2 regions of the Anaerotruncus sp. AF02-27 genome follow, and region 2 is predicted to be linked to the other one. Evidence: predicted binding sites of a transcription regulator. Region 2 holds the regulator's gene; the other holds the start of a gene.

Region 1 (7,904 bases), on a different contig from region 2:
GGCATATGATCGTATATAACAACGATCGATGCTATCTGTTTACCGGTTTCACCAGCGTGGGCGGGGACAACAGCGCTATCGGTTTCTTTATGGTGGATATGGTCACCAAGGATACGCTGGTCTACCAGATGCCCGGCGCCACCGAGCTGGCCGCGCAGGGTTCCGCCGAAGGCAAAGTGCAGCATCTCGGATACCGGGCGGATTTCCCGCTGATCCTCAATATTGACGGGCAGCCGACCTATTTTATGCCGCTCAAGGACGCGAGCCGTCTCATCAAACAATACGCGTTTGTTTCGGTCGAGAACTATTCGATCGTCGGTACCGGTGAAACGATGGAACTTGCGATGCGCGACTACCGGCAGGGGCTTAAGAACGCGGGCGTCGGGACGGCTGTCGTTCCAGCCGACGGGGAAGAGGAGCTGACCGGGACGGTTCTGCGGTTTGCGTCGGAGCTTACCGAAGGACAGACGCTCTATAAGCTGATCCTTTCCGAAGCGCCCGACCGTATTTTCCTGCTGCCTGCGGTGCTCAGCGATGAACTTGCCCTGACCCAGGAAGGGGATCGCGTATGGATCGAATATGCCGATGTGAGCGGGCAGATCGTGACTGCCGCCGCCTTTGACAACCTGATGTTCCCGGCGGGCGGTGCGCCTGAGACTGAAAAGCCTGTATCGGGACCGGTCTATGCCACCGCGCAGCAGGCTTGCGACGCGTTTGTGACAGCACTTAAAGATGGCGATGCGGCCGGAATGGCTGAAGTTGGGGATGGGTCCGCGGCGGAAGCCTTTGCAAATTGGGCCGGAATGCGGTTTGATGCGGTTACAGCGCAGTATCAGCCACAGCTTTCGAGCGATACTCATGCCGCCTACCGGTTGATTCTCACGCCGACTGCGGATTCCGCGGAGGCGCTGGAACGGATCGCGGGGCCGGGGGAAATGATTCTCGATCTGGAGAAACGTACCGCGGGTTGGGTTTTGACTGGGTTTGTCCCCGCGGAATAAAGGAAAAACAAATCGGCCCGGAAATTGAAATGATTTCCGGGCCGATTCCTGCCTGTCCGAGGTTGACGTGGCGTGAAGGGCAGTCTATAATAGGGATTAATTTCTGACGGAACGTATTCCAAGGGTTCCTGGGGCGGGAAAAGGAGGAACGACATGCGGATTTTAAAAGGCGTCGGTGCGTCGCGCGGAATCGCGATCGGCCGAATCTTCTTTTTTGACAATGCGAATCATCGGGTACAGCGCCGCACCGTGACCGATACGGAGGAACAGCTCGCCCGGTTTGAATCCGCGCGCCGCGAAGCGGTGCGGATGCTCGCGCTGCTGGAAAAAAAGGCGCTCGGGCAGGTGGGCCCGGAGGAATCCGCGATTTTTGGAATCCATCAGATGCTGATAGAGGACTGTGACTATACCGAACGGGTGACCAGCCTGATTCGTACAGAAGGTTATACGGCGGAATATGCCGTACAGGTGGCCGGCGAACAGCTGGAAGAGCTGTTCAAAGGCCTTGACGATCCGTATATGCAGGCCCGCGGCGCGGATATGGAGGATGTCACTGTTCGGATTGTGCGTACCCTGACTGGGGAGAGTGACTGCGCGCTCCCGGACAGCGCGCACCCGGCGGTTGTGGCCGCGCGAGACCTTCTGCCGAGTGAAACCATCCGCCTTGGTCACACCGGGACGCTGGCCTATCTGACAAGCGGCGGATCGGGAATTTCGCATTCCGCGATCCTTGCGCGCACGATGGAAATCCCAGCGGTGGTGGGCCTTGGGGAACAGATCGCCGATGTGCGTGAACAGGAGCTTGCCATTGTGGACGGTTTCACCGGGACGGTGGTGCTTTCGCCGGATGATACGACCCTTGCGGAATACACGAAGAAACAGGCGGAATACCGGGCGCGGCGTGAACGTTTGAAGCTTTATAAGGGCACACCCAACCGGACTGCGGATGGGATCACCATCCAAGTCGACGCGAACCTCGGCCACACCGCCGATCTCGGCGCCGCGCTCGAAAACGACGCGGACGGCGTTGGCCTTCTGCGCACCGAATTCCTGTTTCGGGAGGAAACCGGATACGCGGACGAGCAGACGCAGTTTGCGGCCTACCGCGCTGTCGCGGAAGGGATGGACGGCGGCCGGGTGGTGGTACGCACCTTTGACCCGGACCCTGGAAAAATGGGGGAGATGCTCGGTCTGCCAAAGGAGGAAAACCCCGCGCTTGGATGCAGGGGAATCCGTTTCCTGCTGCGGAGGACCGACCTGCTGTATCCACAGCTGCGGGCGCTGCTGCGCGCCTCGGCCTATGGGAACCTTGCGGTTCTGCTGCCGATGGTTTCGTCGGTGGCGCAGGTGCGGCAGGTGAAGGAAATGCTCGCTGCGTGCAGGCGGGAACTTGCCGGAAAGCAGATTCCTTTTTCGGACAAGCTGGAAGTCGGTGTGCTGATCGAAACGCCGGCCGCGGCGCTTTTGAGCGGGCAGCTGGCCAGAGAAGCGGATTTCTTTTCCATTGGGACGAACGATCTCATCCAGTATACACTGGCTGTGGGCCGGCAGGACAACAGCCTGCGGGAGCTTTATGATCCAAGTCATCCGGCGGTATTGCATCTGGTTGAAATGGCAGCCGCAGCTGCGGCCGAAAATGGGATCTGGTGTGGGATTTGCGGCGAAGCAGCCGCGGACCCGGGGATGACTGAGACCTTTTTGGCCCTTGGCGTCACCGAGCTTTCGGTCACCCCGCAGGCGATCCTGGAGATCCGCGAAAAGCTTCAGTCGGTCGACCTTTCCGAAGCGCGAAGGCGGGTCCACGCTGCGCATTGAACCGCTGGTCTGTGAATTTTACTGGCGGGGGTTGCATTTTGAAAAAAATATGATATTATGGTTGCATACCCAAAGCAGAGTAGAAGCCAGTGCGTTAAGTGCCGCCCGGACGGGGAGTTGCCGGGTGGACGAAAAGGGTTCCTTGCGGTATTGGCTTCGCATCCCGCTGCTGCATCCAAAGAGATCTCCCTCTTTTCATGTAGCAAACGATGTTACATGAAAGGAGGTTTTTTTATGCTGGAAAAATCCAAATACCTTGCCGCGGAATTCATTGGCCTGCCGCGGCTGGTGAGTGATTCCGCGGCGGAGCTCAAAAATCTGCGGTCGCTCACTGGCTCCGGGCTGCTGTCCGCCCTGAGCGTGATCTTGAACCAGTTCACCATCTTTTTCAGCCAGGTCCTGCGGGTGAGTTTCACCTTCCTGCCGATTGCGCTTTCCGGGATGCTTTACGGCCCGGTGTTGACCGGCTCGCTCGGCGCGGTGGTTGACATCCTCAAATATTTCACCCGAAATGACGGCGGAGCCTTTTTCCCTGGCTTTACGATCAGCGAATTCATCGTTGGATTTCTGTATGGGCTGTTCCTTTACCGCAAACGGGTCACCCTTCCCCGGGTATTTATGGCCAGGCTGACGGTCACGGTGGTCAACAATCTGTTTTTGACCCCGCTGTGGCTTTCGATGCTGTATGGCGACGCGTTTGTGGCGCTGGTTGCGGCGCGTATTGTGAAAAATATCATCATGCTCCCCATCGAGACGGCGCTGCTCTACGTGATTCTCAAACAGGTCAGCGCCCTGCGGCTGCCCAGCCGCAATTATTCCGCCTGAGGACGCTCTGGGTATGCGTTCCTGCCGGGCACAGAGGAAAAACAAAAAAACCGGCGGCTTTTTTGCCGCCGGTTTTTTTCCATTTTCAGAGCTTTTTTCGCATGACGCGCATGGTGGGGGAAAATCCATAGGATTCGTACAGGCTGGCAGCCCGAATATTTTCTTCCAGGACGTTGAGTTCGAGATAGTCGAGCCCGCGCTGCCGCGCCCAGCTTTCCGACGCGGCGATGAGCGCGGAGCCGATCCCTTCGCCGCGCCGCGCGGTATGGACGGCCAGGTCCATGAGGTAGGCGTACCGATGCGGAACCAGGCAGCCGTAAGACGGGGTGGACTGTTCCTGCAGGAGCGCGAAGCCGACGGCCATTTTGCCGTCGCGCGCGACCAATAGGTCGGAAAGGCTCCCGGTGATCACTGCCCGCAGGAAGGCCGGATCCTGCTGCGCGTGCCGGAAACTGTCAGGCTGCAGGTCAGCCATGGCCGAAAAAAGTTCCTTATAAAGCCCGCAGACTGTATCAATATCGGTTTCCGACGCGGGGATAATTTGGATGGGAGGCATAATAAAACCGCTTCCTTTTGCGCCGGGGATTCTTGAATGGACCGGCAGATACCTATACTCTAGCAAATTGGCAGGACAAATGCAACAGAAAAGTTTTCGTAAACTTTGTGACCAAAATGTTAATATTAAAAAAAGGGCTTGATTTTTGAAAATAATGTATTACAATAGTCTTAGCACTCAAAGATAAAGAGTGCTAAGAATTCTTCATTTGTCAATATTAATTATTATAACACGGGAGGAATTGAATCATGACGATTAAACCATTGGCAGACAGAGTTGTCACAAAGATGGTGGAAGCGGAAGAAACCACCAAGAGCGGCATCATCCTGGCCGGCTCCGCGAAAGAGAAACCTGAAATCGCGGAAGTGCTCGCGGTTGGCCCGGGCGGGCTGGTTGACGGAAAAGAGGTCAAGATGACCGTAAAGGTTGGCGACAAGGTCCTGATGAGCAAGTATAGCGGAACTCAGGTCAAGGTGGACGGCACCGAATATACCATCCTGCGCCAGGGCGATATCCTTGCAATCGTTGAATAAGTTCCAAACCCATTGATCCAGAAAGAAAATTGATAGGAGAGATACATCATGGCAAAGGTAATTTGTTACGGCGAGGAAGCCAGAAAATCGCTTCAGACCGGTATCGATAAACTTGCGGATACCGTTAAGATCACCCTCGGCCCGAAGGGCCGCAACGTCGTGCTCGACAAGAAGTTCGGCGCTCCGCTCATCACTAACGACGGCGTGACCATCGCCAAGGAGATCGAGCTTTCCGACGCTTACGAGAACATGGGCGCGCAGCTCGTCAAAGAGGTCGCTACCAAGACCAACGACGCTGCGGGCGACGGCACCACCACCGCGACCCTGCTGGCGCAGGCGCTGGTGCGCGAGGGCATGAAGAACGTCACCTCCGGCGCAAACCCGATGGCGATCAAAAAGGGCATCCAGAAGGCTGTCGACACCGCCGTTGACGCGATCAAGGACAATTCCAAGAAGATCAAGGGCAGCGAGGACATCGCCCGCGTCGCTTCGGTTTCTTCCGGCGACGAGTTTATCGGCAGCCTGATTTCCGAAGCCATGGAAAAGGTCACCGCTGACGGCGTCATCACCATTGAAGAATCCAAAACCGCCGAGACCTATATCGATGTCGTGGAAGGCATGCAGTTCGACCGCGGCTACATCACCCCGTATATGGTCACAGACACCGAGAAGATGGAAGCGATCCTCGACGATCCTTACATCCTCATCACCGATAAGAAGATCTCCTCCATCCAGGAAATTCTCCCGCTGCTCGAGCAGATTGTCCAGTCCGGCAAAAAGCTGCTGATCATCGCGGAGGATGTCGAAGGCGAAGCGCTCTCGACCCTGATTGTCAACCGCCTGCGCGGTACCTTCACCTGCGTCGCGGTCAAAGCACCGGGCTTCGGCGACCGCCGCAAAGAGATGCTGCGTGACATCGCGACCCTGACCGGCGGCGAAGTCATCAGTGAAGAGATCGGCCTCGAGCTGAAAGAAACCCAGGTTCCGCAGCTTGGCCGTGCGCGCCAGGTTGTTGTCCAGAAGGAAAACACCATCATCGTCGACGGTGCGGGTGAGAGCAAAGCGATCAAGGATCGTATCGCCCAGATCCGCGCCCAGATTGAAACCACCACCAGCGAATATGACAAAGAGAAACTCCAGGAACGCCTGGCGAAACTTTCCGGCGGCGTAGCGGTCATCAAGGTTGGCGCTGCGACCGAAGTCGAAATGAAAGAAAAGAAACTGCGCATTGAAGACGCGCTCTCCGCGACCAAAGCCGCGGTCGAGGAAGGCATCGTCGCCGGCGGCGGCGTGGCTCCTCTCAATGCGATTCCGGCTGTTGAGAAGCTGCTTCCGTCGCTCGAAGGCGACGAGCGCACCGGTGCGAAGATTGTCCTGCGCGCACTGGAGGAGCCGATCCGCCAGATTGCGACCAATGCCGGACTGGAAGGTTCGGTCATCATTGACAAGATCAAACGTTCCCGCAAGGTCGGCTACGGCTTTGATTTCCGCAAGGAGGCCTATGGCGATATGATCGAGCTCGGCATTGTCGACCCGACCAAGGTCACCAGAAGCGCTATCCAGAACGCGGCTTCGGTTGCGGCGATGGTACTGACAACCGAGAGCCTGGTCGCGGACGAGAAGGAAGAGACTCCTCCGGCGCCCCCGATGCCGCAGGGCGGAATGTACTAATCCCCAATCATATCCACGTAATGGCTTGGGAGCCGCTGCATGCAGATGCTGCGGCTCCTTTTCTATGTTCGATTTGAGTGGAATTTTAGAAAAGATGCTTGAACCCCTATTTTTCCCATGGTATATTATAGAAAAGGAGGCGGGCGCATGAAGATTTCAACAAAAGGACGCTACGCACTGCGGCTGATGATCGATCTTGCCCAGCATGATGCGGGGGAATATATTTCTTTGAAAGAAATTTCCGGCCGGCAGGAGATTTCGGTCAAATATTTGGAGCAGATTGTAATTCTGCTGGCAAAGGCCGGTTTTTTACGCAGTGTGCGCGGACCGCAGGGTGGATATAAGCTGGCTAAGCCGCCGCAGGAATACAAAGTGGGGGATATCCTGCGTCTCACGGAAGGAAGTCTTGCGCCGGTCGCCTGCCTGGAACATGAACCGAATGAATGCGCGCGCTATGGAGAATGCCCGACGATAGCGTTTTGGCAGGGGCTTGCGAAGGTTGTTAACAATTATGTGGACGGCATTACCCTGCAGGATCTCGTACCGAGCAGCCAGGATAACTATATGATCTGAATGCGAATATGATGGGAGCGGCGTTTTTGCCGCTTCCATTTTTTATAGAAAACGGGTTGACAAATTCTACAGTCCACGTTATAATGTAAATCATATTAAACATATATGAAATATAATGATTAAAAACGAAGCGATTCACAATAGCTGACCTGAAAGGAAGAGTGTGATGTCCAGAATCTATCACAGCGCAACAGAACTGATCGGCGGTACACCGCTGCTGGAACTTGCGAATTATGAAAAAACAAACGGCTTGAAAGCCACGATCCTCGCAAAGCTGGAATATTTCAATCCCGCTGGGAGCGTCAAGGACCGTATTGCAAAGGCAATGATCGATGACGCGGAGCAAAAAGGGTTTTTGAAGCCCGGCTCGGTGATCATCGAACCGACTTCCGGGAATACCGGCATCGGGCTTGCGTCGGTGGCTGCGGCGCGTGGATATCGGGTGATCCTCACCATGCCGGAGACGATGAGCGTCGAACGGCGCAATCTGCTGAAAGCGTATGGTGCCGAATTGATCCTTACCGACGGCGCGCTTGGCATGAAGGGCGCGATTGCGAAGGCGCGGGAGCTTGCTGAGGAAACCGAAGGCGGCTTTCTTCCAGGGCAGTTTGAAAACATGGCAAACCCGGCGGTGCATCGGGCAACCACTGGGCCGGAGATTTGGAACGACACCGACGGGAAGGTGGATTTCTTTGTTGCGGGCGTTGGCACCGGCGGAACGGTCACAGGAGTCGGCAGCTATTTGAAAGGAAAAAATCCCAACATCCGGGTGGTCGCGGTTGAGCCGGCCGGTTCGCCGCTTCTCTCGGAAGGCAAGGCCGGGCCGCACAAGATCCAGGGTATCGGCGCGGGTTTTGTCCCGGACGTGCTCGATACCGGGATTTACGACGAGGTCATCCGCGTGACCGACGATCAGGCGTTTGAGACTGG
Region 2 (7,904 bases):
GTTTCGCTGTCGTCGTTCGTTTCCCGCAGAGAGATTTCCGCAAAGGATTTGCGTGTGCCGCTCAGCGCGGACTCCTGCGCCCCCGAAAAAACACTGTAGGCGTTATCGAGTTTCTTCTCAAGCCATTTGGCGGAGAGAACCTGTTTGCCGCCTTTCTCTTTGGCAATCCTGACCGAGAAAAACGCATCGTTCAGCGTGGCCGAGAACGGATAATAGTACACTTTGTTGTCCGAACGAACCGCGTCGTTGCCGGACGCGGCGGAAAGGAGCTTGGACGTTTTGTCCACGAACAGGCTGGACGCGTCCGAGGTCGGCGCAAGATATGCGCGCAGTTTCGCTTCGGCGGTATCCGGGACAGGTTCGGGCCCCGGTCCGGAAACGGAAAAATGCTCCCGGACGGAAACCTCATAGTTTCCGCCGCCCAGGCCGTTCACCGACATAACTTCCCAGCCGTCAAAGTCCGTTTCGTCTTCCACCCGGTCGCAGGAACCGAGCTGCTCAACCTGCGCAAGGGTATAAAGCGTGCGGTCTGCTATCGGGTCGCCGATGATATCGTCGCGGTAATAGTAGGAGATGGAACCGCCCGCGCCGATTTCAACCGTATCGCCGGGCTGCAAAATCTGCCCGGCTGAGAGGCCGCCAGGATGGTAGCTTGCCGCGGCGGCAACGGCAAGGCTGAAAGCGCCTGTGAAAATACAGGAAATGGCGGCAAGCATGAGCAGGCCGCGGAAGAAAGGATGCTGTCTGAGCCGGACCATAATAAAATCCCCCTTGTGATATTGTCCAGATCAGTATAGAAAAGCGCCGCGCTGCTGTCGATTTCCCATATTCCCAATTGCTTCTGAAATTGGGAACAGAAGGAAAATTTTGTCGAAATTTGTCGATTTTGAACAAAGAAAAACGGCCCCGGCAATTCGCTTCGGGAGCGTGTGAAAAGATTGTACGGGGATTGTAAGAAAAACGGAAAATTATATGACAACAGGAAAGCCCCGCCAATGGCGGGGCGAAGGTCCGGATCTGCTGGGCGGGTTACGCCACGGCCCATTTGCGCAGTTCCTGCAGGAAGGTGCGGTCGTCTGTGACGACTTTGACCGGCTTGCTGTAATCGAGCGCCATGAGACCGAGCACGGATTTTGCATCTGCGATGCTGCCGTCAACAGTGTGCACGCCAATATCCTGTGCGGACTGCATCGCCAGGAACATGAACTGGCGCAGGTCCTCCGCGGATTGGAGCATTACTTCTTTTGTGGTCATTTTGATAGCCTCCTTTTGCGTCAAAGCTGTTAAATATTTATCAATTTCTTGATATCATTAAACACCATCGGGATTAAAATGTCAATATACACAATTAACAAAATTGAATTTGCGCAAAATAGATAAAATTAGCACTCGAAATATATGAGTGCTAAAAATTCTGTAAACAATTCATGAATTCCGATCTCCCTTTCTTGACATCCTGAAAAAATGTGGTACATTATAGTTGTTGGCACTCGGAGATTATGAGTGCTAAGCGGACTTTGCTCAGTTGTGGAATGTGAGGTGTATGCGATGAAGCTCGACTTGAGAAAACTGAAAATCCTGACCGCGATCGTCGAGACTTACATCGATACCGGCGAGCCTGTCAGCTCCAAGATGCTGGCGCAGAAACTTGATATCAACGTCTCGCCCGCGACCATCCGCAACGACATGGCGGCGCTTTTTGATATGGGATTCCTTGAGCAGCCGCACACTTCCGCCGGACGCGTCCCCTCCCACCTGGGTTATCGGATTTATGTCGATCAGCTGATGCACTGCAAACCGCTGTCTGATGAGGAGCGCGGCGAGATTGACGCGCTTTTCAATGTGCATAACCCCGACCCGGACCGGCTTTTGGAGGATGCCGCGCAGGCGCTCGCGGATTACACCAACTGCGCGACCGTTTCCACCACGATCACACCGAAAACAGTGCGCGTCAAGCATATCGAAATTGTTCCGGCGGGCGTGCGCACGGTGGTCATCCTGGTCATCGCCTCGAACGGCGTCATCCGCGACAAGGTCTGCCGGGTGGATTTCGGCATCACCGCGGAGCTGCTCGAATTTATCAATAAGTTTATCAACGGCCGTCTGGTCGACAAATCGGTCAACGACATCTCCCAGTGGTACATCAATTCGGTTGCGGTCACGCTGGGCGAATATTCCCGGCTGTTTACCCCGATTCTGGCCACCGTTTACGAGCTCTGCAAAGAGATCGATGAAGGCCAGTTCTATACTTCCGGCGGGACCAACCTGCTGGGATATAAGGAGTTTTCCGATGTGGCGCACGATTTGCTGCTCACCATGCAGAACCGCGACCATCTGCTTGGCGTTATCGGCTCGAAGGACGACGCCGTTTTCATCACCATCGGCAAGGAAAACAGCCGAAGCGAGCTGGCCGACACGTCTGTGGTGGTCACCCGTTACTCCATCGGAAAGCAGAACGCGGGCGCGATTGGCGTAATCGGCCCGGTCCGGATGGATTACGCAAAGATTATCCCGCATCTTGAATATTTTTCGCAGACATTAGGGAAATTATTGGCGGAGACTTTTGAACAGGATGCGTAATAAAAACACATAGAAGGTAGGGAACAGATTGTCTCAGAAGCATAAGCATGAGCAGCCCATAGGCGAGGCGGACGAGGTCCAGGAACAGACGCAGCCGGAAGAAAAGACTCCGGAAGCGTCCGAGGAAACCGGGGAAGAAAAACAGCCGGAAGCGGAGCGCAAAGAGCCTGAAAAGACCGAGGCGGAACTGCTGGAAGAGCAGGTTTCGCAGCTGGGTGACAAGCTGCTGCGCACAATGGCCGAGTATGACAACTTCCGTAAGCGCAGCCAGAAGGAGAAGGAAGCGATTTACCCGCAGGCAACCGCAAATGCGGTGGCGCAGTTCGTTCCGATCATCGATACGTTTGAACGTGCGCTCGCGGTGGAATGCGCGGACGCGGAGTTTAAAAAGGGCGTGGAGATGATCCTGCAGAACTTTAAGGATGTGCTCGAAAAGCTCGGAGTCGAAGCGTTCGGCGCTGCGGGCGAGCAGTTCAATCCGGATCTGCACAACGCTGTGATGCACATTGACGATGAATCGCTTGAGACGAACATCATCACCGATGTGTTTCAGAAGGGATATAAAATCGGCGACCGGATCATCCGGCACGCGATGGTCAAGGTCGCAAACTGACCAGGGGGCGCTTTTGAAAAGTCTCCTTTGAAGCCCCTCGGGGCTTTCGGTCCTGCCGCGCCGCGAAGATCTTAAAGTTTCGTCGACCTTTTTAAAGGCTGGAGACATGGGGGCCGGCCTTTCCCGCGGGCCCTGCTTCAGGCGGTTTTTTTGCTGCTTTTTCAAGGAAAAGAAAGCAGGCATTCACCACGTTAAAATTTATTCCAATATATATGGAGGGCATTCATTATGGGAAAAATCATCGGTATTGACCTTGGTACTACAAATAGCTGTGTAGCGGTTATGGAAGGCGGCGAGCCGGTCGTCATCGCGAGCGCGGAAGGCAATCGCACGACCCCTTCGGTCGTTGCATTCTCGAAAACCGGCGAGCGTATGGTCGGCCAGGTTGCAAAACGCCAGGCGATCACCAACCCGGACCGCACGATTTCTTCGATTAAGCGCCACATGGGCACCGATTTTAAGGTGTCGATCGACGGCAAAAACTACACTCCGCAGGAAATTTCCGCGATGGTCCTGCAGAAACTGCGTGACGACGCGGAAGCTTACCTCGGCGAGAAGGTCACCGAAGCGGTCATCACGGTCCCGGCGTATTTCTCCGACGCGCAGCGCCAGGCAACCAAGGACGCGGGCCGCATCGCGGGACTTGATGTAAAGCGCATCATCAACGAACCGACCGCCGCGGCGCTCGCCTACGGCATCGATAAGGAAGCCGATCAGAAGGTCATGGTTTATGACCTCGGCGGCGGCACCTTTGATGTTTCGATCATCGAGATGGGCGACGGCGTGCAGGAGGTGCTCGCCACCAACGGCAACACCCGCCTGGGCGGCGACGACTTCGACCAGCGCGTCATCGATTTCCTGGCAGATTCCTTTAAGAAAGAAAACGGCATCGATCTGCGCGGCGACAAGATGGCCATGCAGCGCCTGAAAGAAGCAGCGGAAAAGGCGAAGATCGAGCTTTCCGGCATGACCCAGGCGAACATCAACCTGCCGTTCATCACGGCGGACGCGACCGGCCCGAAACATCTCGATGTGACCCTGTCCCGCGCGAAATTCAATGAATTGACCGCCGACCTGGTCGAAGCGACCATGGTGCCGGTGCGCAAGGCGATGGCCGACTCCGGCCTCAAGGTTTCCGACCTCGACAAGGTGCTGCTGGTCGGCGGTTCGACCCGTATCCCGGCTGTGCAGGAAGCGGTCAAGGCGTTCTGCGGAAAAGACCCGTTCAAGGGCATCAATCCGGATGAGTGCGTCGCGGTCGGCGCGGCGATCCAGGGCGGCGTGCTCGGCGGCGATGTAAAAGGCCTGCTGCTGCTCGATGTCACCCCGCTTTCCCTGGGCCTTGAGACCCTCGGCGGCGTCTGCACCAAGATCATCGAGCGCAACACCACCATCCCGACCAAGAAATCGCAGATCTTCTCCACCGCCGCGGACGGCCAGACTTCGGTCGAGATCCACGTCCTGCAGGGCGAGCGCGAGATGGCCAAGGATAACAAGACCCTCGGCATGTTCCGGCTCGACGGTATCCCGGCGGCTCCGCGCGGTGTGCCGCAGATCGAAGTCACCTTCGACATCGACGCCAACGGCATCGTGCACGTGACCGCGAAGGACCTCGGCACCGGTAAGGAGCAGAACGTCACCATCACCGCTTCGACCAATATGTCCAAGGACGACATTGACAAAGCGGTTAAAGATGCGGAAGCATTTGCGGAAGAGGACAAGAAACGCCGCGAGGAGATCGACGTGCGAAACGGTGCGGATCAGATGGTTTATCAGTGCGAGAAGGCGCTGACCGACCTGGGCGACAAGGTTTCCGCCGACGAAAAATCCCGCGTGCAGGCGAAGGTCGACGCGCTGAAGGAAGCCCTCAAGGGAACCAACGTCGAAGAAATCAAAGCAAAACAGGAAGAGCTGCAGAAGGACTTCTATGAGATGTCATCCAAGATGTACCAGCAGGCGCAGGGCGCCCAGGGCGCGGCCGGCCCGGACATGGGCGGCGCGGACGCCGGCGCTGGAGCGGCTCCCGGCGGCGATTATGTCGACGCGGATTACAAAGAGGTTGACGAGGACGACAAAAAATAATACAATAAGCAGGTGCGTTCAGGCGGGGGTAATCCTCCCGCCTGAACCTGTGAACGCAGATAAACAGGGGTGAGGCATATGGCTGAAAAACGGGACTATTATGAAGTATTGGGCGTGTCCAAGGACGCATCCACGGACGACCTGAAAAAAGCATACCGCAAGCTTGCAAAGCAGTATCACCCCGACATGAATCCGGGGGATAAGACCGCCGAGGCAAAATTCAAAGAGGTTAACGAGGCCTATGAGGTCTTAAACGACCCGGCAAAACGCCAGCGCTACGACCAGTTCGGGCACGCGGGCGTCGACCCGTCCTATGGGGCGGGCGCCGGCGGGGCGGGCTTTGGAGGCGGCTTTGGCGGTTTCGACGTGGGAGATATCTTCGAAAGCTTCTTTGGCGGAAGCGGCTTCGGCGGCTTTGGCGGGGGCGGGCGCACCCGCAACCCGAATGCGCCGATCCGCGGCAACGATGTCAATATCACCATCAACCTGTCGTTTATGGACGCGGCCAAGGGCTGCAAGCAGCAGGTGCAGGTGCAGCGGCTTGAAAAGTGCGATACCTGCGACGGTACCGGCGCCAAGAAGGGCACCGCCCCGGAAACCTGCCCGGAATGCGGCGGCACCGGTCAGGTGCGCGTCCAGCAGCGTACGCCGATCGGCGTGATCCAGACCACCCGAACCTGTACAAAATGTTCCGGCAAGGGTAAGGTCGTCAAGGAGCCGTGCAGCGACTGCCGCGGAATGGGGCGCGTGCGCCACACCCGGACGCTGGAGGTTTCGGTCCCGGCTGGTATCGACGACGGGCAGACCTTTGTGCTGCGCGGACAGGGTGACCACGGCCTCAACGGCGGCCCGGCGGGCGATGTGAACATCATGGTAAACCTGCGGCCCGACCCGCTCTTTGAGCGCGACGGATTCGACGTCTGGTGCGACATCCCGATCACCTTCTCGCAGGCGGTGCTGGGCGATGAGATCACCGTTCCCACCATCGACGGCAAAGTGAAATATGATGTGCCGGAGGGCACGCAGTCCGGAACGGTATTTCGCCTGCGCAATAAGGGCATTCCGTATGTGAACGGGCGCGGACGCGGCGACCAGTATGTCAAGGTGAATATCGAGGTTCCGCGTAACCTGACCGGCAAGCAGAAAGACGCGCTTAAGGAATTTGAAAAGCTTTCAAGCGACAAAAACTATGAAAAGCGCAAAAGCTTTTTCGATAAGCTCAAAGATGCGATGAAATAAATGGAAAACCGCGTGAAACAGTCGTTTCACGCGGTTTTTTACTGGATAAAATCCATCCGGATTTTACGGGTGGATTTTACCCGCGCATTATTATATAATGTATCATGAAGTAGCTTGCGCAAGGACAAAAAGAAAGAGAGGGCAAAACGGATGCAGTACAGCGAAGTCAAGCTGAAAATTGCGACCAGGGATGCGGAAACAGCGGCGGCGATCGCAAACCTGGTGGTGCCGTACGGGTTATATATCGAGGATTACAGCGACATCGAAGAACTCGCGCCGCAGATCGCGCACGTCGATCTGATCGAACAGGAGCTTCTGGAACGCGACCGCGAACACGCGGTGATCCATTTTTACATCGCGCCCGAGGAAAACCCGATGGAAGCGGTTTCGTTTGTGAGCGAACGCCTCGGCGCGGCCGGGATCGGTTTTTCGGTGGAGAGCGAGAAGGTGGATGAGGAAGACTGGGCTACAGCCTGGAAAAAATATTATTACCCAACCAAGGTCGGGGAGCGGCTGGTCGTCTGCCCTTCGTGGGAGACTTACGCGCCAAAACCGGGGGAGGTGGTGCTCACGATGGACCCGGGCATGGCTTTTGGCACCGGAACCCACGACACCACCCGGCTCTGTATGCAGCTTTTGGAAAAATACGTCTCACCGGGCGCGCATCTGCTTGATGTGGGCACCGGCAGCGGCATTCTGGCGGTGGCGGCGCTGCTGCTGGGAGCTGAAAGCGCGGTGGGGATCGACATTGACGAGGTCGCGGTGCGGGTCGCAAAGGAGAACGCCGAAGCCAACGGTGTGGCGGACAGGGTGGAATTTCTGGCAGGGGATCTGACCGCGAAGGTGGACGGAAAATTTGCGGTTGTTACCGCGAATATCGTTGCGGATGTGATTATCCGGCTGATCCCCGACCTGGAACGGTTCCTGCGGCCGGACAGCGTTTTTATCGCGTCGGGTATCATCGACACCCGCGCTGGAGATGTGACCGGCGCGCTGGCCGCCGCGGGCTACGAAGTGGTCGAGCGCCGGGAATCGGGCGGATGGGTGGCGCTGGCCGCCAAACAACGGGGATAGCCGTGCGGGCCGGGGAAGCTGTACCGCGCAATTCCCTGCGTTTTTTTGAAAAAAACGCATAAAACTTTTGATTTGGTGAGAATTATGCCGAGATTTTTTACAGGACAGGTGAATGAACAGAATGCCGTCATCGACGGCGAGGACGCGCGGCATATCGCGTTGTCGCTGCGGATGAAGGTGGGAGAAAGGCTTACCGTCTGCGACGGGGACGGCCGGGACTATCAGTGCAGGATCGCGTCGGTTCAGCCGGCGCGGGTGGAGCTCACGGTGGAAGCGGTGGAACCGTCTGCAGGCGAGCCGGGCGTGTTTGTCACAC

What was found. The regulator HrcA, encoded in region 2, represses chaperone genes, less so after heat shock. The targets are predictions, from matches to a motif close to TGTTAGCACTCNNNNNNNNNGAGTGCTAACA.
Region 1: a site for HrcA is predicted at 4,366-4,396, ahead of groES (co-chaperone GroES). Genes of this name have one in related genera too.

The regions. Positions count from the first base shown of each region.
Region 1 covers NZ_QSBX01000006.1:35,705-43,608, forward strand. Annotated here, with positions in the region: gene DWV16_RS06815 (hypothetical protein) at 1-1,001, shown strand, start outside; gene ptsP (phosphoenolpyruvate--protein phosphotransferase) at 1,155-2,816, shown strand; THF riboswitch at 2,890-2,987, shown strand; gene DWV16_RS06825 (folate family ECF transporter S component) at 3,051-3,641, shown strand; gene DWV16_RS06830 (GNAT family N-acetyltransferase) at 3,727-4,197, opposite strand; gene groES (co-chaperone GroES) at 4,446-4,730, shown strand; gene groL (chaperonin GroEL) at 4,779-6,401, shown strand; gene DWV16_RS06845 (Rrf2 family transcriptional regulator) at 6,549-6,974, shown strand; gene cysK (cysteine synthase A) at 7,141-7,904, shown strand, end outside.
Region 2 covers NZ_QSBX01000009.1:126,955-134,858, reverse strand. Annotated here, with positions in the region: gene DWV16_RS09420 (hypothetical protein) at 1-758, opposite strand, end outside; gene DWV16_RS09415 (HPr family phosphocarrier protein) at 1,030-1,254, opposite strand; gene hrcA (heat-inducible transcriptional repressor HrcA) at 1,504-2,580, shown strand; gene grpE (nucleotide exchange factor GrpE) at 2,609-3,193, shown strand; gene dnaK (molecular chaperone DnaK) at 3,422-5,275, shown strand; gene dnaJ (molecular chaperone DnaJ) at 5,354-6,514, shown strand; gene prmA (50S ribosomal protein L11 methyltransferase) at 6,665-7,588, shown strand; gene DWV16_RS09385 (16S rRNA (uracil(1498)-N(3))-methyltransferase) at 7,673-7,904, shown strand, end outside.